DNA from 2 places in the Finegoldia dalianensis genome. Region 2 is predicted to be linked to the other one. Evidence: predicted binding sites of a transcription regulator. Region 2 holds the regulator's gene; the other holds the start of a gene.

Region 1 (11,051 bases), 110 kb from region 2:
GCATAATTTTACTGATATCAGAAAATTCAACTTGATGTTCAAAACTTTCCAAGGTGTTACTGAAGATAATAAATCTGAAATTTATTTGAGACCTGAAACAGCACAAGGTATTTTTGTGAACTTTAAGAATGTTCAAAGAACTTCAAGAAAGAAAATTCCTTTTGGAATTGGTCAAATAGGTAAATCATTCAGAAACGAAATAACTCCAGGTAACTTTATTTTCAGAACAAGAGAATTTGAACAAATGGAACTAGAATTCTTCTGTGAACCAGGAACTGATTTGGAATGGTTCGAATATTGGAGAAACTTCTGTAAAGAATTCTTATTGAATTTGGGAATTAGAGAAGAAAACTTGAGACTTAGAGACCATGAACAAGAAGAATTATCATTCTATTCAAAAGCGACAACAGACTTTGAATATCTATTCCCATTTGGATGGGGAGAATTGTGGGGTATTGCCGATAGAACTGATTACGATTTGTCAAAACACAGTGAAGGTTCTGGAGAAAAACTAGAATATATGGATCCAACAACAAACGAAAAATATATTCCATATTGCATAGAACCATCTGTAGGTGTAGACAGAATGTTTTTAACTTTCTTATGTGATGCTTATGAAGAAGAACAATTAGAAGACAACTCTACAAGAACTGTTTTAAAAATTCATCCTGCATTAGCGGCATATAAAGTTGCAGTTCTTCCTTTAACTAAAAAATTAAATGATAAGGCAATGGAAGTTTATAATGAATTAGCTAAGAATTTCATGACTCATTTTGATGATGCTGGTTCAATTGGTAAGAGATACAGAAGAGAAGACGAAGCAGGAACTCCATATTGTGTAACTATTGATTTTGATACTTTAGAAGATAATACTGTTACTATCAGAGATAGAGATACTATGGAACAAAAAAGAATGACAGTTGAAGAAATTATAGAATTTGTTAATAAAGAAATGGAGTTTTAATTATATGACAGAAACATTAAATCCGTTGGAAAACGCAAGATATCAAATTAAAAGAGCTTGCGAAATTTTAAAATTAGACGATAGCATTTATGAATTATTGAAAGATCCTTACAGAGTAATTGAGATAAATATTCCGGTGAAAATGGATGATGGATCAATGAAAGTATTTAAAGGATACAGATCACAACATAATAATGCAATGGGTCCTACAAAAGGTGGTTTGAGATTTAGAGAAGATGTTAACTTGGATGAAGTTAAAGCTTTGTCTATATGGATGACTTTTAAATGTCAAGTAACTAATCTACCTTATGGTGGAGGAAAAGGTGGAATAATTGTAGATCCATCTAAACTTTCTGAAGGGGAATTGGAAAGATTATCCAGGGGATTCGTTGATGGAATGTACAAATATTTAGGAGAAGATTTTGATATTCCAGCCCCAGATGTTAATACAAATGGGAAAATTATGAGTTGGATGGCTGATGAGTATAACAAATTAACTGGTACTAATCAAATGGGAACTTTCACTGGTAAACCAATTGAATTTGGAGGATCTTTGGGAAGAACAGAAGCTACAGGATTTTCAGTAGCTTTAAGCGCTAAAAAAGCTGTTCTAAATTTAAATAAAAAATTAGAAGAAACAAGTGTTGCTTTACAAGGATTAGGTAATGTTGGGATTTATACATTAAAATACGTTCTTGAACATGGCATGAAAGTCAAATACATTATGGAGTATAACAAGCAAAGGGGAGTATTTGCAATTTATAAAAAAGACGGATTTAATTTTGATGAATGTTTCAAAATTTCTAAGACTAAAGAAAAAGACTTTGCTAGTATTGAAGGATGCGAAGTAATTTCAAATGAGGATTTTTTCTCAGCAGATGTAGATGTTATTATACCTGCAGCTTTAGAAAATGCAATTACAACTGAAAATGTTAATTCAATTAAAGCGAAAATCATTGTAGAAGGTGCAAATGGACCTATAACAAAGGATGCAGATGAAATCTTAAATGAAAAAAATGTAGTTATTGTTCCAGATATTTTAGCAAACTCTGGTGGGGTCACTGTATCTTATTTTGAATGGGTACAAAATAAAGCGGGATATTATTGGTCTGAGGAAGAAGTCAGAGACAAAGAATATCAATTGATTAATAAATCATTTGATGAAATTTGGAAATTATCTGAAAAGCTTAATATAACATTGAGACAAGCTGCTTATGTACATTCAATCAAAAAGATTAGCGAGACAATGAAAATACGCGGATGGTATTAATGCAAACACAAATAGAATTTAATGATGAACTAAAACTTACTAAAATTAAACAATCATCTTTTAACCCTACCCACATTTTTGAATGTGGGCAGGCGTTTAGATGGTACAAAGAAGACGATATGTCCTATACAACTGTTGATGGTGATATGTACTGTAATGTAAGTTTGGTTGGAGATTACGTTTATATCAAAAACTGTACAGAAGATGATTACTATAAAAAATGGGAAAATTATTTTGATTTGAAAACAGATTATTCAGAAATCAAAGAAAAATTATCTTTCAATGAAACTTTAAAAAACGCATTAGAATATGGTGATGGAATCAGAATATTAAATCAAGATAAATTTTCTACAATAATTTCATTCATAATCTCAGCAAACAATCAAATACCTAGAATTATGAAATCCGTAAATATAATTTGTGAAAATTACGGAAAATTTTTGGGAGAATTTAACGGTAGAAATTTATATTCTTTTCCTAAGCCTGAAGATTTAGCAAAAGTACCAGTGGAAGAAATGAGAGAAGTGTGCCGCGTTGGATTCAGAGATAAAAGAATTGTAGATGTGTCAAAAATGGTTGCGAATAATGAGTTTGATATTTTGGAAGTAGATAACTTATCAAATGAAGAATTAAGAAAAGAATTAATTAAACTTCCTGGAGTAGGACCAAAAGTTGCTGATTGTATAATGCTTTTTTCATACAACAGACATAATACATTTCCAGTTGATGTGTGGATTAAACGAGTTATGGAATATTTGTTTATTAAAGAAGCAACAAATAAAAATTTAATTGCAAAATACGCTGACGATTTATTCGGAGATTATGCTGGATATGCACAGCAATATTTATTCTACTATGGAAGAGAAAACACAATCGGAAAATAACTTTGAGAATTTCTTCATAAAAAATAGAATTAAAATGAGAAATATCAAAATAAATTGAGCTATTTGCTTTCAAATGCTAATAAATACGTTTGATTAAAACAAAAACGTGGTTTATTATATAAGAGGATTAACACTCAACAGGTTAGAGTGCTAACAAAAGATTCTGAAGGAGGATATCATGAATTTAAAACCTATTGGTGATAGATTAGTATTAAAAAAACAAGAAAAAGAAGAAGAAAAAACATTCTCTGGAATAGTTCTCCCATCTTCAGCCAAAGAAGCTCCTGTTTATGCAGAAGTTTTAGCTATTGGATCTGAAGTAGAAGAAGATGAAAAAATGAAAGGCAATATTAAAGTTGGAGATAAAGTTATATACTCAAAATACGCTGGAACAGAAATAAAACTAGAAGACACAGAATATATATTAGTTAAATATGAAGATATTCTAGCAGTTGTAGAATAGGAGGATAAATTTTATGGCAAAACAAATCAAATTTTCAGACGATGCTCGTAAAAGCATGGTAGAAGGTATTAATAAATTATCAGATACAGTTAAAGTAACATTGGGACCTAAAGGTCGTAACGTAGTTTTGGATAAAGAATACGGCGCACCATTGATTACAAATGACGGTGTTTCAATTGCAAGAGAAATTGAACTTGAAGATGAATACGAAAACATGGGTGCACAATTAGTAAAAGAAGTAGCTACTAAAACTAATGATGTAGCAGGTGATGGTACCACTACTGCAACACTTTTAGCACAAGCAATTATTAGAGAAGGTTTGAAGAACTTAGCGGCTGGTGCTAATCCAATTGTTTTACAAAAAGGTATCAGAAAAGCTGTTGAAAAATCTGTGGAAGCTATTAAAGCAAGAAGTCACAGTGTTACTACAAAAGAAGAAATTGCAAATGTTGGTAGCGTATCAGCAGCTGATGAAACTATTGGTAAACTAATTGCAGAAGCTATGGAAAAAGTTGGAAATAATGGTGTAATTACTGTTGAAGAATCAAAATCTATGGGAACTACATTAAATGTTGTAGAAGGTATGGAATTCGATAGAGGATACGTATCTCCTTACATGGTTTCTGATTCAGATAAAATGGTAGCAGCAATGGAAGATCCATTCATTTTAGTTACTGACAGAAAAATTACAAATATTCAAGATATATTACCATTGTTAGAACAAGTTGTTCAACAAGGTAAGCCATTATTTATAATTGCAGAAGATGTTGAAGGTGAAGCATTAGCAACTTTAGTTTTAAATAAAATCAGAGGAACATTCAACTGTGTAGCAGTGAAGGCACCAGGCTTTGGGGATAGAAGAAAAGAAATGCTTGAAGATATCTGTATTTTAACTGGAGCTCAATTGATCACAGAAGATTTGGGAATCGAATTGAAAGATGCATCGTTTGATATGCTAGGAAGAGCAAGAAAAGTTAATGTATCAAAAGACAAGACGACTATTGTTGACGGAAATGGTGAACAATCTAAGATAGAAGAAAGAATTAACCAAATTCAAAACAGAATTCCTGAAACTGATTCTGAATATGATAGAGAAAAACTTCAAGAAAGATTAGCGAAATTATCTGGTGGAGTTGCTGTGATTGAAGTTGGAGCAGCTACAGAAACAGAATTAAAAGAAAGAAAATTGAGAATAGAAGATGCACTTGCAGCTACCAGAGCGGCAGTTGAAGAGGGCATTGTAGCTGGTGGTGGAACAGTTCTCTTGGATGTTCTTGAAGAAGTTGAAAAACTTGTCGATGAAGTTGAAGGCGATGAAAAAACAGGAGTTAAGATAATTCTAAAAGCGTTAGAAGAACCTGTAAAACAAATCGCAATTAATGCCGGAATCGATGGATCTGTTATAGTTGAAAATGTTAAAAACAAAGACAAAGGAATTGGATTTGATGCATACAAAGGTGAATATGTAGATATGTTAAAAGCTGGTATTGTAGATCCAACAAAAGTAACATTATCTGCATTACAAAATGCAGCATCTGTTGCAAGTTTATTATTGACTACAGAAGCAGCAGTAGTTTCTATAAAAGAAGACGAACCAGCTATGCCTCAACCAGGTCCTGGCGCGTATATGTAGACAAATCAAAGGTGAGGAGATATTCCTCATCTTTTTTTATGCAATGAATTAAAAATGTTAGTTGAAAATGAATATCGGGTATATATACAATAAGTTGGTGAGATAATGAATAATTACGATTTAATAAATGAAGTGCTTGGCAAAACAAGTGAAGAAATACAAAAAATGAGTCCAATCAATATTTTATTGGTTGGAAAAACTGGAGTTGGTAAATCAACGTTAATTAATGGAATGTTTAGAGATAATTTGGTGGAGACAGGTGTAGGAAAGCCTGTCACTAAATATTTGCAAAAAATTACTAAGGAAAATATTCCTATTAATTTATACGATACTCAAGGACTCGAACTAAACTCACAAAATCAAAGAGAAGTTCTTACAGAAATAACAACTTTATTAAAAGATTTAAAACGTCAAGGTGAAAAAGATAGAATTCATTTGATATATTATTGTATTAACTCAAATGGATCTAGGATAGAAGATTCTGAAATAGCTCTTATTAATTCCTTAAAACAATTTGCTCCAGTAATCATAGTCTTAACGCAATCACTAGGAGAAAATTCTGAAAAATTAAAAGACTATATTAAGAATTTGAATTTAGATGTGGCAGATGTTATCGAAATACTTGCAAAACCATATCGCATTAACGATATGGTTATTGAAGAAAAAGGATTAAAAGAGCTAATGACTAAAAGTTTTGAACTTTTAGATGAGGAAATTAAAAATTCTTTTATTAATGCCCAACATGTCGATATTGATTTAAAAGCAAAAACGGCAAGACGTTGGGCAAAAAGATATATAAAAACAGCTTTTGGTATTGGATTTGTTCCTATACCTTTCTCAGATGCCTCCATTTTAGTGCCTATGCAAATTGGAATGATAGCTCACATTAATTCTATATTTGGAATATCGATGGATAAACAAAGAGTTGCTTCAATCATAGCGGCAATTGGAGGAACAGGAGGAGCTACTTTTGCGGGAAGATTCATAGTAACGAATGCGTTGAAGTTTATTCCAGGTGTAGGTAGCTTAGCTGGCGGTTTAATATCTGCAGCGACTGCATCTATAATGACCACGGCGTTAGCGATGAGTTATATAGAGGTTTTGAGTTATATTGCTAAAAGAGAAAAATTGGGAATTAATATGGATTTTTCTGAAATTGAAAAATTAATGCAAAAAACTTACACAGAATATTTGAAGAATAGGAAGAAGAAAGACGATGAATGATTTAACAAAAAAAGATTTTATTGAAAAATATAAAGATGGAAATTTTGATTTTGCAGTTCAAAATACTTGCAGAGCTGTTGAATACGCAAAGCTTGAAGACTGTTTCAATGTAGCTGAAAGAAATAGAGAACCATCTGATATCATTATCTATGAAGATGATGATATGATTGACTATTTTCACTTTGATGGGTTAAAATATCAAGATTAAAAAACACATAAGTGTGGTATAATAGTAATTACAGAGTAGGGTTGATGCGTTTAGTGTAATGGGATAGGGAGTTGCCCATTAACGAAATTATTGCGATATCAATGCCGCTTCCGCTGATAACATGAATTAGTGGGAGCATTATCTTTGAAATATAGGATAATGCTTTTTTTGTGGAGCACTCTCGGGTGCTCTTATATTTTTATAAAAGAGAGGGATTTAAATGGATAAAGAAAAAATTGAACAAGCAGTGTCAATGATAATAGAAGCTATTGGTGAAAACCCAAACAGGGAAGGTTTATTGGAAACACCTCAAAGAGTAGCTAGAATGTACGAAGAAATTTTTAGTGGACTAAATCAAGATGCGAAAGTGCATTTGTCAAAATCTTTTGAAATAGTTGATGATAATATGGTTATAGAAAAGGACATTCCTTTCTATTCAATGTGTGAACATCACTTACTACCTTTTTGGGGAAAGGTTAATATTGCTTATATTCCTGATAAAAGAGTTGCTGGTTTATCAAAATTAGCTAGAACTGTTGACGTGTATTCAAAAAAACCACAATTACAAGAACGTTTAAATATCGAAATAGCTGATGCATTAATGGAATATTTAAATTGTAAAGGATGTTTGGTCACTATTGAAGCTGAACACATGTGCATGAATATGAGAGGAGTTAAAAAACCAGGTACTTCAACAATGACTTCAGTAGCAAGAGGAGCTTTTGAAGAAGATTTAGATTTGAAAAACGAAGCATACAGATTAATGGGATTATAATGAAAAATACCGACATTGTCCTTAATCACAAATTATTTAATAAAAAAATAAATAAAATTGAAGATGACGAGAAAACTCGTGTATTTTGCAAACATGATTTCTCTCATCTTATGGATGTAGCTAGAATCTGCTATATTATTAACTTAGAAGAGAATCTGAATATTGATAAGGATTTAATATATGTTACTGCGCTTTTGCATGATTTGGGAAGAGCTGACGAAGTAGATACAGGGATTAATCACAGTATATTATCACAAGAAATTGCACAAGAAATTTTGAAAGATTTAGATTTTAATGATGAGTCAAAGCAACGAATAATTAATGCGATTAAACATCATAGAACTAATGAAGAAAACGGAGATAGATTTATAGAGATTTTTTACAAGGCAGACAAGCTATCAAGGATGTGTTTTAGATGTCCTGCTAGAAGTATTTGTAATTGGCCGGAAGAAAAGAAAAATAAAACAGTTATTTATTGAAAGGATACAATATGTTAATTAGAAACAAAGAATTTGATTTTAAGAACGATGCTTATATAATGGGTATTTTGAATGTCACACCAGATTCTTTTTCAGACGGAGGAAAATGGAATGAAGTTGACAGAGCTGTGAAACATGTCGAAGATATGATAAACGAAGGAGCAAGTATCATTGATATTGGTGCAGAATCCACAAGACCAGGACACACTCCTGTATCTTCTGAAGAAGAACTTGAAAGAGTTATTCCTATCATTAGAAAAATAAGAGAAAATTTTGATATTCCAATTTCTTTGGACACTTACAAATCTAATACTTTAAGAGAAGTTGTGAAAGAAGGGGCAGATATTTTAAATGATGTCTGGGGATTGAAATCAGATCCAGAAATGGCTAAAACCGCTAAGGAACTAGATATTCCTGTAATATTGATGCACAATAAAGATAATAATAATTACAATGATTTAATGAAGGACTTAAACAGAGAAACATTAGAATCTATTGAATTAGCAAAAAAAGCGGGAATCAAAGATGAATTAATTATATTGGATCCGGGAGTTGGATTTGCACTTGATTACGAAAAAGATTTAACCGTTGTAAACAGAATCAAAGAATTTGTCGATTTGGGATATCCTGTTTTATTGGGAACAAGTAGAAAAAGATTTATTGGTAAAGCTATGGGAATAGATGTAGCTACTGAAAGAGATTTTGGAACAGCTATAACTACTGCTATTGGTGTAATGAATGGATGTTCAATTTTCAGAGTTCACAATGTAAAAGAAAGTTATGATGCTATGAGAATGGCTTTGGCTATAAAAAGAGAAGGAAAATAATGGACTACCTTTTAGTAAAAGATTTGGAAATATACGCTAACCATGGAGTATTTCAATCTGAAAAAGAATTGGGACAAAAATTTTTGGTGACATTAAAAATGGGATACAACATGAAAAAAGGCGCAACTTCCAATAATTTAGAGGATTCAATACACTATGGGGTTTTGAGTAAAGAAATTTACGATTATTTTCGTTCAGAATCCATAGATTTAATAGAAACAGTAGCTTATAAATTGGTTGAGTTTATATTTGAAAAATACAAAATCGTACAAGAACTTACTGTAGAAATTAAAAAACCATGGGCTCCAATAAATTTGCCGCTTGATACTGTTAAAGTGACAATTAATAGAAAAAAAAGAAGATATTTTCTGGGAATAGGATCCAACATTGGAGATAAACAAGAATACGTTGATTCTGCAATTGATCGATTGAAAAACGCAAATAGTATTGAATTAAAAAACGTGTCTGAAATGTACACTACAAAAGCTTGGGGAAAAACTGATCAGGAAGATTTTCTAAATTGTGCCGTTGAAATAGAATCATACGAAGAGCCTGAAGATTTGCTGAAAATAACTCAACAAATTGAGTTGGATCTTGGCAGAGAAAGACACGAAAAATGGGGACCGAGAACTATAGATATCGACATCTTATTTTGTGATGATGAAATAATATATACTGATGATTTGAAAATACCACATCCTTATGTTCAAGATAGAAAATTTGTGTTGGAACCTTTGAATGATTTTGCACAATTTTTTGTACACCCTGTTCTAAATAAAACATTAAAACAATTGTTAAGTGAATTAGAAAATAGTTAATTTTTAAAATATAAATATCATAGCAAACAAAGTCAAGCATAAAAAATTGCTTGGCTTTTTCTTATTCAAATTAATTGCAGAATTATTGAAATTAAAATATTTTTTTGATATAATTATATTAATAACAATGAATGGAGTGATAATATGGCAAGGGCAAGAGTATCATTAGCTGTTGTTAAGAGACTTCCAAAATATTACAGATATTTAGGAATGATCGAGCAAAAGGGAATAATAAGAGTATCAAGTCAAGAATTGAGCAGCATTACAGGTTTAACTGCTTCTCAAATTAGACAAGATTTAAATCATTTCGGTGGTTTTGGTCAACAAGGATACGGATACAATGTCGAAGAATTAAAATCAGAAATAGAAAAAATTATGGGTATAAACAAATCTTATAAGGCAATTATTTTGGGTTGTGGAAATATTGGAAAAGCCATAATGAACTACAGAGGATTTAAATCTTCAGGTTTTAATATTGTTGATGTATTTGACCATGGAAAAAAGGTAGGTACAAAAATTTCAGATTATGAAATCAAAGATATTGATAAAATTGAAGAGTATCTAAAAGAAAAGAAACCAGAAATAGCTGTTATTGCCCTACCAACAGATGTAGCTCAAGATGTTTGTGATAAGCTAGTTGATGGTGGCATAAAAGGTATTTGGAATTTTGCTTCATTGGATTTGAAATTACCAAAAAATGTTGTATTGGAAAATGTGCATCTTGATGAAAGTCTGTACACATTAACATATTACATGAATAATTTGGCAGATTATCCAGGAACTAAAAATTAATTGTATTCGGCGTTTTATAACGCCGTTTTTTATTGTAACGAATGTTACAATATTTTTTACGCATTTATAATATAATTATTGTATAAAAGGAGTGATAATATGGATAGTATATTGGTTTTAGAAAAAGAACACGAAAATATAAGTAAGATAATAGATTTAATGAAAGAAAAGTCAATTGAATTCATAAATAATAAGGATATAAATGTTGAATTCGTAGAATTATTGATTTATATTTTAAAAGAATACGCAGATAAATTTCACCACAGAAAAGAAGAAGAAATTTTGTTTAAAAAGATGCAAGAAGATTTGGGTAGAATTGGTGAAGTTATGGTTTTGAATGGAATGTTAGTAGAACACGAAATAGCAAGAGGTATAATTTTTGACCTTGGTCAAAGTATTAAAGAATACGAAAAAGAAAGATCGGATGAAAATTTTGTTGAAGTAATCGGTAATCTTATGGGATACAGAAGACATTTACAAAAACACATAGAAAAAGAAAATACAGTGGTGTATCCTTATGGAAAGAACAATTTATCTGATGAGAGATTAAAAGAAGTTGAAGATGAAACTATAAAATTTTTAGAAGAAAATAAAGAAGTTCACAATAATTTGATGGAGAAAATTGACAAATTATTTAATATGTAATGTATGAGAGGAATTAGGTAATAATTCCTTTTTTATTTGCATAAAATGTAATATTATTGTAACAAATAC
Region 2 (11,051 bases):
AGTAAGTAGATCATTAAAAGCGTGTGAAGGTGCAGTATTAATTGTCGATGCAACACAAGGTGTAGAAGCGCAAACATTAGGAAATGTATACTTGGCCATCGACCAAAATTTAGAAATTTTACCTGTAATAAATAAAATTGATTTGCCAAGTGCCGACATTGATTTTGCCAAAAAAGAAATAGAAGATATTATTGGATTAGATGCTGAAAATGTTCCTGCAGTATCGGCGAAAGAAGGAATAAATATAGTAGATGTTTTAGAAGACATAGTAAACAACGTTCCTGCACCAATTGGAGACGAAAATAAGCCTCTAAAGGCATTAATATTTGACTCATATTACGATTTTTATAAAGGCGTTGTCGTTTATGTCAGAGTTTTTGATGGTTGTATAAAGCCAGGATCTGAAATTTTAATGATGTCTACTAACAAATCATTTGAAGTTACTGAATGTGGTTACACATCTTCCGGAATGATAAGCACAGATGAAATTAGCGCTGGAGATGTAGGATATGTTGTCTGCAGTATCAAAAATGTAAAAGATGCTAGAGTAGGTGACACTATAACAGATAAAAACAATCCTGTAAATAAACCTCTGGAGGGATATAAGCAAGTTACACCAATGGTTTATTGTGGTATTTATCCTGCTGAAGGTGAAGATTTCAATTCTGTAAGAGATGCACTAGAAAAACTTCAAGTTAATGACGCAGCTTTAACATTTGAAAATGAAACATCAATCGCACTAGGTTTTGGATTGAGATGTGGATTTTTAGGGTTGTTACACATGGAAATTATTCAAGAAAGATTAGATAGAGAGTTTGACTTAGATATCATTGCTACTGCTCCAAGTGTAATATATAAAGTTCATAAAAAAGATGGAACTGAAGTAGAAATACAAAATCCTACAAATTTCCCAAAGGAAACTGAAATTGATTATGTTGAAGAGCCTGTTGTTCATGCAGAAATCATGACTCCTACAGATTATGTCGGAGTAATTATGGAACTTTGTCAAGGAAAAAGAGGAACTTTCATAGATATGACTTACCTTGATGAAAAAAGAGTAACAATAAAATACAAATTACCATTAAATGAAGTAATTTATGATTTTTATGATGCTTTAAAATCAAAAACAAGAGGTTACGCATCTTTGGATTATGAATTAATTGGTTATGAAAAATCTGATTTAATTAAACTAGAAATAATGATTAATTCAGAAAAAGTTGACGCGTTAACATTAATTGTTCACGAAGATTTAGCTTATGAAAGAGCAAGAAAAATAGTAACGAAACTTAAAGATGAAATACCAAGACATCAATTTGTAATTCCTGTACAAGCTGCAATAGGAAATAAAATTATCGCAAGAGAAACTATAAAAGCATACAGAAAAGATGTACTTGCTAAGTGTTACGGTGGAGATATAACTAGAAAGCGTAAACTATTAGAAAAACAAAAAGAAGGTAAAAAGCGAATGAGATCTGTAGGTAGCGTAGATGTTCCTCAAGAAGCTTTCTTATCAGTCTTAAAATATGATGAAGGAAATTAAATTTGTTAAGCCAAGCGAAAGTTTGGCTTATTTTTATAGGAGGAGTTATGAAAGGAATCTATATTCACATACCTTTTTGTGCTTATAAGTGTAATTATTGTGATTTTTCAACAATGACGAAACAATACCAAAGAGTTGATGAATACTTTGATTTATTACAAAAAGAAATAAATATGTACAAAAATCCTAATGACAGAATAGATACCATTTATATAGGAGGAGGAACACCGAATCTTGTGGATTCTAAATATATTGAAAAAACGTATAACGTAATAGATAGCTGTTTTAACTTACAATTAAAGGAATTTACTATTGAATGTAATCCGGAGTTCGTCACAAAAGAAAAAATAGAAAACTATAAAAAAGTTGGTATAGATAGAATATCATTGGGAGTTCAATCATTTAATGATCAGTACAACAAATTTTTAGGAAGACAGCATACAGTATCGGATGTTTTTAAGTCATTTGAAATAATTAAAGGTTACATTGATAATATTTCAATTGATTTAATATTTGGATTTCCAAATCAAACCTTAGAGTCTCTAGATAATGATCTTTATTATATTAGGAAACTTAATCCAAACCATGTTTCTTGGTATAACATGATATTAGAACCTGGAACAAAATTTTACAAAAACTATAAAGACATAAATAGAAATGATGATATAGAATACGAAATGTATATGAAGATTTGTAATGGTTTAGAAAATTATAAACACTACGAAATTTCTAATTTTGCAAAAGATAATTTTGAATCCATTCACAACAAGATTTATTGGAAAGACGAGCAGTATTATGGATTTGGTTTATCTTCATCTGGATATTTAAATCAACTGAGATATACAAATGAGTTTTTCTACCCCGATTACAAAAACAAAATATTACAAAATGAAAAGCCTATTAGTTTTTCTGAGAAAATTGATTTAGAAAAAAGAGAGTTTGAATTCATAATAACCAATATGAGATTAAAAGATGGATTAGATTTAAAAGAATACTTTCAAAAATTTGGCATAAATTTATATACGAATAACAAAAAATTAATCGATAACTGGATTAATAAAGGATTGTTAACTTTAAACAACAACCATATAAGCTTTACAAATCAAGGCTTTTTCGTGTCAAATAGTTTTTTCGTAGATATTTTAGTATAACACTTGACACAGTATAAATCGTAGTGTATAATTTTATTATCACTCAAGGTAATAGGTTGCTAACAAAAAGAGGTGAGGTCTTGAATGAAAATTTAACACAAAGAAAATTTAATATCTTACTCGCTACTATAGACAATTATATAAAGACTGCTCAGCCAATAGGGTCTCGAGTTTTATCAAAGAATTATAATATAGGTTTCAGTCCAGCAACTATCAGAAATGAAATGAGCGACTTAGGTGATTTGGGATATTTAGTTCAATCTCATATTTCATCAGGAAGAATTCCGTCGCAAAAAGCTTTCAGATTGTATGTGGATTATATTCTAGACAAACTTTATAAAACTGATGATTCTAGCTCTTCGTTAATGTCTATAAGAAAACCCTATGAAAGAATTGTTGAACCTGAGAAATTAATTAAATCTTCTTCTCAATTCATTTCTGAGATAACTCAGTATCCAGTTATTTCTATGTTAAAAAAATCAGATAGGATGCATTTATCTCACATAGAGTTACTTCCAATTAGCGAATATAATTATGTTTTATTAACGTTATATGATTCTGGTGATTTAAATCATACTGTGATTTCATCAGAACAAGTCATAGAACCAAATGAATTAATTAAGATTAATTTTCTATTGAAGAAACTTTTTTTAGGAAAAAATCTAAATGAAGTTTATGATAATTTAGACGAATTTTCTTCAAAATATAAATATAATGATCTTTTTAAAGGTGCAATTACCGATATTATTGAAAATGAAAGAGATAAGTTATCTTCAATGTATGTATCCGTTGAAGGTTTATCAAATATTTTCAAGTATAGTGAATACAGCGACTTAGACAAAGTCAAAAGCATAATAGAATACCTTGAAGACAAAGATAAAATAGTGAATATTCTTAATTCTTCAGATAATTTCTTGGACATTAAAGTGGGAGATGAAAATAACGAACAATCACTTGTTGAAAACACAATCATCAAGAGTTCTTATTTCTTCAACAAAAATAACATAGGTGTTATAGCTATTGTTGCTCCTATGAGAATGAATTATGAACTTTCAATAGAAGCTATGTTTAAATTATCTAGAAGAATTAATGGATTAATTATTAGGGGGGATTATTATGAAAGATAATGAAGAAAATTTAAAACAAAGTCAATCTTCTGAAGAGTTAAAAAACGAAGATCAAAACTTGGAAAAAGAAGATTTAAATAAAAACGAAAATGAGTCAATAAAAGAAGAAGTTGATAATGATAAAGATGAAATTGTAAATACTGAAATAGAGGATTTAAAAGACTCTTTAAAAAGATTACAAGCGGATTTTATCAATTATAAGAATAGAACAAATAGAGAAAGACAACAGTCTATTGAATTAGCCAACGAGTCTTTGATTTTGAAAATTCTACCTATAATAGATGATTTAGATAGAGCTATTGATAGTAAAGAAGAAAAAGATGAGTTCTCTAGTGGTGTTGAATTAATTAGAGACAACCTTCTATTATCACTAAAAGATTTTGGCTTGCAAGAAGTAGATTGTTCAGACAAATTTGATCCAAACTATCATCATGCAGTTATTACTGAAGATAGTGATAATGGTTCAGATATGATATTAGAAGTATTCCAAAAAGGATACATTTTAAATAATAAATGCATCAGACCTGCAATGGTCAAAGTTAGTAAATAAGAATTTTAAATATAGATAAAAATCTAAAAGGAGGATTTTATAATGAGTAAAGTAATAGGTATTGATTTAGGTACAACAAATTCAGCAGTAGCAGTTATGGAAGGTGGAGAATCTGTTATAGTTCCTAACTCTGAAGGTAATAGAACTACTCCATCAATTGTAGCATTTACTAAAGATGGTGAAAGATTAGTTGGTGAAACAGCAAAAAGACAAGCAATTACAAATCCAGACAGAACAATCACATCAATTAAAAGAGAAATGGGTACTGAATACAAAGTAAACATTGATGGTAAAGATTATTCTCCAGAAGAAATTTCAGCAATGATTTTGCAAAAATTAAAAGCTGACACTGAAAGTTATTTAGGAGAAGAAGTTACAGAAGCAGTAATTACTGTTCCAGCTTACTTTACAGACTCTCAAAGACAAGCAACTAAAAACGCTGGTAAGATTGCTGGTTTAAACGTAAAAAGAATAATCAACGAACCAACAGCGGCTGCATTGGCTTATGGTATTGATAAAGAAACTGATCAACACAAAGTTATGGTTTATGACTTAGGTGGTGGTACATTCGACGTTTCAATCCTTGAAGTTGGAGATGGCGTATTCGAAGTATTAGCTACACGTGGTAACAACAGACTAGGTGGAGATGATTTTGATGAAAAATTATTAAACTATCTTGCAGATGAATTCATGAAACAAAATAGTGTGGATTTGAGAAAAGATGCTACTTCTAAACAAAGACTTAAAGATGCAGCAGAAAACGCTAAGAAAGAACTATCTACAAGAGTTTCTACTAATGTTAACTTACCATTTATTTCTGCAGTAAATGGAACTCCAGTTCATTTAAATATGGATATTACAAGATCAAAATTTGATGAATTAACATCAGACTTGGTTGAAGAATCTTTAAAACCAGTAAGACAAGCACTAGAAGATGCTGGATTAAGTCACAACGATATTGAAAAAGTTTTATTAGTTGGTGGTTCTACAAGAATTCCAGCTGTTCAAGAAGCTGTTAAAAAATTAATAGGAAAAAATCCACAAAAAGATATTAACCCAGATGAATGTGTTGCTATTGGTGCAGCATTACAAGGTGGAGTATTAACTGGTGAAGTAAAAGATTTATTGTTACTTGATGTAACACCTTTATCATTAGGTATCGAAACTTTAGGTGGAGTATGTACAAAATTAATCGAAAGAAACACTACAATCCCAACTAAAAAATCTCAAGTATTTACAACAGCAGCTGACGGTCAAACATCCGTGGAAATCAAAGTGCTACAAGGCGAAAGAGAAATGGCAGCTGACAATACTTTGTTAGGACAATTCAACTTAACTGAAATTCCAGCAGCCCCAAGAGGAGTACCTCAAATTGAAGTAACATTTGATATTGATGCGAATGGTATTGTAAACGTAAGTGCTAAAGATTTAGGATCTGGAAAACAACAAGCTATGACAATTACTTCTTCAACTAAAATGAGCGATGAAGAAATCAAGAGAAAAGTTGACGAAGCAAGTAAGTATGCTGAAGAAGATAAAAACAAAAAAGAAACTATTGAAACAAAGAATAACGCTGAATCTGTAATTTACCAAGTTGAAAAGACAATCAAAGACTTAGGCGACAAAGTTTCAGAATCCGAAAAATCTGATATCAATTCAAAGGTAGAAGCTTTAAAATCAATCCTAGACTCAGGAGATAACAACGATATTAAAGCTAAGACAGATGAATTAACTCAAGAAATGTACAAATTAAGTTCTAAACTATATGAAAACACAGCTCAACAACCAGGAGCTTCACAAGAATCTAAAAAAGATGATGATGTTGTAGATGCTGATTATGAAGTTGTTGATGACGACGAAAATAAATAATAGCTAAAAAATCTTAAAAAAGGGGTAAAATTCTTACCCCTTGATTTTTTTGTATCTTTTAGTAAAATAGATAAGTCAGTAGATTAGGATGGTGAATAATGAAAAATTTGTACGAAATACTTGAGATTAATGAAAACGCAACTCAAGAAGAAATAAAAAAATCATATAGAAAATTAGCGAAAAAATATCATCCAGATATAAACAGTGGTGATCCTGGAGCTGAAAATAAATTTAAAGAAATTAACGGAGCATATGAGGTTTTAGGTGATAAAGAAAAAAGAAAAAAATACGATATGTACGGAGATAGAATATTTGATCAAGGATCAGGTGGAGGATTTTCAGATATCGGTGATATATTTGGTGATTTTTTCGGTGATATATTTGGTGGTTTTAGTTCTAGATCATATTCTAGAAATCCAAATGCCCCTAGAAAAGGTTCTAATATTCAAGTTGAACTGGAAATAGATTTTGAAGATTCAATTAACGGTATTAAAAAAGAAATTTCTTATAAGAAAAAGGTAAAATGTCATGTTTGTAATGGCGATGGAGCAAAGCCAGGAACAAAAAAGAGAAAATGCGATAAATGTAATGGTACTGGTATCATAAACGATACTAAAAGAACACCTTTTGGAATTTTTACACAACAATCAGAATGTGATAAATGTCATGGGGAAGGCTATGTAATCGATGAAAAATGTGAAAATTGTAAAGGTAAAGGATACGAAGTTCAAAGAAAAACAATAAACATTACTATACCTAAAGGAATAAACAATGGAGCTATCATGAGTGTAAAGGGCGAAGGTAATGATGGCGAAAACAATGGTAGTCCAGGCGACTTATATGTTATCATAAAGATTAGAGAACATGAATTTTTCAGAAGAATTAATAATGATATTGTTTTTGATATGCCTATCACATATGCTCAGGCTGTACTTGGTTCAAAAATTGAAGTTCCAACTTTAGATGGCATAGAAGAATTTGAACTTCCAGAAGGAACTCAACCAAATACAACATTTAAACTTAAATCAAAGGGAGTTCCATATTTAAATTCTAATACAAGAGGAGACATATTATTTACTGTTAAGATCATTGTTCCTAAAAAAATAAATAAAGCTCAAAAAGAAAAATTGATTGAATTTTCAGAAAGTATGAATCAAGAATTAAATGTAAATGAAAAGAAATCAATATTTGATAAAATAAAGGATATGTTTGAATAATGGAAAAATGGCTAAGCTTTGATATTAAATGTCCAAAAGGATATGACGAAATCATAAGTTCTATACTATACGATTTAGGAATAGAAAATTTACAAATAGATGATTATCAAGATGTTTTAGATTTTAAGAAAGATCAACCTTACTGGGTGGTAATAGACGACGAAGATTTTACACCACATGATAATGTAATCATTAAAGCTTTTTACGAAGATGATAAAGTAAATTATGAAGAAATTGAAGCAAAAATTAATGAATTCTCTATCAATAACAAGATAGATGTTCAAATTAGTAAGAACAAAGAAATTGATGATATGGACTGGGCTAATGAATGGAAAAAGTATTACGAACCATTTTATATTGGTAATATTCTTATAAAACCTAGCTGGATTGAAATAGATGAAACAGATCTCACCGTGTTAGAAATTAATCCAGGAATGGCATTTGGTACAGGACTCCACGAAACAACAAACTTATGTATTGAACAACTTCAACAGCTGCAGCTTGATAATAAGAGTGTTTTAGACATTGGTTGTGGATCAGGAATACTATCTGTAGCTTCTTCAAAATTAGGTGCTAAAGAAGTTTTTGCTACAGATATTGACCCATTAGCTGTAGAAGCAACATTAGATAATGCAGAACTGAATAAAATATCTAATATCAAAGCTGTAGAAGGCTCTCTACTAGATAAAGTTGATAAAAAATACGATGTAGTAATAGCTAATATTTTATTGAACGTATTAGACATTTTAATTCCAGATTTGCCAAAAGCGTTAGAAAAAGATGGCATTTTCATATGCTCAGGATTGATCAATTCTCAAAGAGATAACATTGTAAATATTTTAGAAAAAAACAACCTTGAAATTGTAGAAATATCTGAAAAAGGTGAATGGATAAGCGTAATAAGTAGGTTCAAAAATGTATAGAACTTTTCGAAATCCCAAAGATAAGATAGATGATAAAATTATAATAAAAGATGAAGATTATAATCACATCAAAAATTCTTTAAGACTTTCTAAAGGTGATTTGATTCATCAAGTAATTGGAGATACAACTTTTGTAACTAAAATTGAAGATATTACTCCCGATGAAATAATTTGTAAAATAATAGATGAAGATGACGTTCAATATGAATCTCCTTTGAACATTACTTTATATCAATGTATCCTTAAATCAGATAAAAATGAGTATATCATTCAAAAAGCCACTGAATTGGGTGTAAATAAAATTGTATTTGTAGAAACTGAAAGAACTGTTGTCAAATTAGATGAAAAAAAGTGGATTAAAAAACAGAATAGATTTGAAAAAATCGCACTAGAATCATCGAAACAGTCAAAGAGAACATCTATCCCTGAAATAGAAGGACTACTTAATATCAATGAAATATCAAATCAAGATAATAGTTTAAGTTTAGTATTCTATGAAAATGAAACAGAAAGCATTCAATCTTTGTTGACTAATTCAAATTATAAAGATATAAATATTTTCATTGGCCCAGAAGGCGGCTTATCTGAAGAAAATTTAAATGTTTTAAAGTCAAAAGGATTTAAATCAGTTTCATTGGGAAACAGAATTTTACGCGCAGATACAGCTCCAATTTGTGCTTTGAGTATTATTCAATATGAATTAGGAGATATAAAATAATGAAAAAAGTAAAATTTTCAACATTAGGTTGTAAAGTTAATCAATACGAAACAGAAGCTATGGCTGAATTATTTGTGAAAAATGGTTATGAGATTACAGAAGATTATAATTGCGATGTTTTTGTGCTTAATACATGTACCGTTACAAATTTGTCCGATAGAAAAAGTCGACAACAAATATCTAAGATTAGATCCGAGAACAGTAATGCAGTTATTGCTGTTGTAGGTTGTTACTCTCAAGTTAGTCCTGATGAAATAGAAAACATTCAAGGTGTAAATGTAATTCTCGGAACAAAATACCGAAAAGAAATCGTAGAACTATGTGAACTAGCAAAATCATCTAATAAAACTATAAACAAGGTCGAAAATATAGGTAAGAATAGAGAATTTGAAGAATTAACTATAAATACAGAGCATTCTATGACAAGAGCTTATATTAAAATTCAAGAAGGTTGTAGTCAATTTTGTTCGTACTGTATAATTCCTTACGCGAGAGGACCTATACGTTCTAGAAATATTAGAGATATTGTTTTAGAAGCAAAAAGATTAGCAGATAATGGTTTCAAAGAAATTGTACTGACAGGTATCCATGTAGCTTCATACGGAAAAGACTTAGAAAATGAAGATATTGGTTTAATTGATGTAATAGAAGATATCGGACAAATTGATAAAATAAAGAGAATAAGATTGAGTTCATTAGAACCAAGAATTGTCGACAAGCAATTTTTAGATAGATTAAGTAAAGTAGAACAATTTTGTGATCATTTTCATTTATCTTTGCAAAGCGGTTCTGATTCAATACTTCAATCTATGAATAGAAAATACGATACAGATTTATATGAAAAAACTATCAATTTAATAAGAGAATATTACCCAAATGCTGCAATTACTACAGATATAATAGTTGGTTTTCCTGGAGAAACTGATGAAGACTTTGAAAAAACATTAAACTTTGTTGATAAGATTCAATTTTCAAAAATACATGTGTTTAAATATTCTAACAGAAAAGGCACCGTAGCAAGTAAAATGAAAAATCAAGTATCTGGAGTTGTAAAAAAAGAGAGAAGTAAACTACTAATAGAAAAATCAAAATACTATACAGATAAATTTTTAGATAATATGTTAAATCAACCAATAAAAGTATTGTTCGAATCGAAAAATGATGATGGCTACATTAAAGGATATACAACAAATTATATAAGAGTAAAAAGAGAATATAATCCAAATCTTTCAAATAAAATAATAGACGTCATATGTAATAGAAGAGAAAATGAAGAACTTGTGTGTGAATAATTGAAAATTTAAATATTTTTTGGTATAATATCACCGGAGGCGAGTCATGGACTGTGTATTTTGTAAAATAGTTAATGGAGAAATACCTTCTAAAAAAATATATGAGGATGATTTGGTATACGCTTTTCACGACATCAATCCTGTTACTCCAGTACATTTTTTAGTTATACCTAAAGAACATATTTCTGGTGCTAATGATATTGATGAATCAAATTCACAAATAGTTGCTCATATATTTGAAGTAATTGCAAAACTAGCAAAAGAGTTCGATATTGATAAGTCTGGCTATAGAATAGTAAATAACTGTGGAGAAGATGGTGGACAAACAGTACATCACATGCATTTTCACGTGTTAGGTAAGAAAAAACTTAGCTGGCCATAAAAATATTGTTATTTTATTAGAATTGTGTTATACTATTTTGGTATAAATTCTGCTCTTTTGTGAGCATTCTTGCAATAAAGAGGGGAGGGAAACCATGTCAGAAATTAAAGTAGGAGAAAACGAATCATTAGATAATGCTATAAAAAGATTTAAAAGACAATGTGCTAGATCTGGAGTTTTATCTGAATATAGAAAAAGAGAACATTATGAAAAGCCTAGCGTAAAGAAAAAGAAAAAATCTGAAGCAGCTAAAAGAAAAAAAAGAAATTTCTAATGAAATTG

The links. The regulator HrcA, encoded in region 2, represses chaperone genes, less so after heat shock. The targets are predictions, from matches to a motif close to ATTAGCACTCNATANTATNGAGTGCTAAT.
Region 1: the regulator HrcA is predicted to act here: its motif matches at 3,245-3,273, upstream of ABDJ34_RS01825 (co-chaperone GroES).

Annotation. Positions count from the first base shown of each region.
Region 1 is NZ_JBDLBQ010000001.1:334,545-345,595, reverse strand. Features, by position in the region: gene ABDJ34_RS01840 (glycine--tRNA ligase) at 1-964, shown strand, start outside; gene ABDJ34_RS01835 (Glu/Leu/Phe/Val family dehydrogenase) at 969-2,234, shown strand; gene ABDJ34_RS01830 (DNA-3-methyladenine glycosylase family protein) at 2,234-3,118, shown strand; gene ABDJ34_RS01825 (co-chaperone GroES) at 3,297-3,581, shown strand; gene groL (chaperonin GroEL) at 3,595-5,214, shown strand; gene ABDJ34_RS01815 (YcjF family protein) at 5,320-6,438, shown strand; gene ABDJ34_RS01810 (hypothetical protein) at 6,431-6,646, shown strand; THF riboswitch at 6,676-6,764, shown strand; gene folE (GTP cyclohydrolase I FolE) at 6,867-7,421, shown strand; gene ABDJ34_RS01800 (HD domain-containing protein) at 7,421-7,900, shown strand; gene folP (dihydropteroate synthase) at 7,912-8,727, shown strand; gene folK (2-amino-4-hydroxy-6-hydroxymethyldihydropteridine diphosphokinase) at 8,727-9,545, shown strand; gene ABDJ34_RS01785 (redox-sensing transcriptional repressor Rex) at 9,690-10,337, shown strand; gene ABDJ34_RS01780 (hemerythrin domain-containing protein) at 10,437-10,982, shown strand.
Region 2 is NZ_JBDLBQ010000001.1:223,144-234,194, reverse strand. Features, by position in the region: gene lepA (translation elongation factor 4) at 1-1,540, shown strand, start outside; gene hemW (radical SAM family heme chaperone HemW) at 1,588-2,691, shown strand; gene hrcA (heat-inducible transcriptional repressor HrcA) at 2,772-3,818, shown strand; gene ABDJ34_RS01290 (nucleotide exchange factor GrpE) at 3,808-4,368, shown strand; gene dnaK (molecular chaperone DnaK) at 4,411-6,237, shown strand; gene dnaJ (molecular chaperone DnaJ) at 6,336-7,454, shown strand; gene prmA (50S ribosomal protein L11 methyltransferase) at 7,454-8,377, shown strand; gene ABDJ34_RS01270 (RsmE family RNA methyltransferase) at 8,370-9,095, shown strand; gene mtaB (tRNA (N(6)-L-threonylcarbamoyladenosine(37)-C(2))-methylthiotransferase MtaB) at 9,095-10,387, shown strand; gene ABDJ34_RS01260 (histidine triad nucleotide-binding protein) at 10,434-10,769, shown strand; gene rpsU (30S ribosomal protein S21) at 10,864-11,043, shown strand.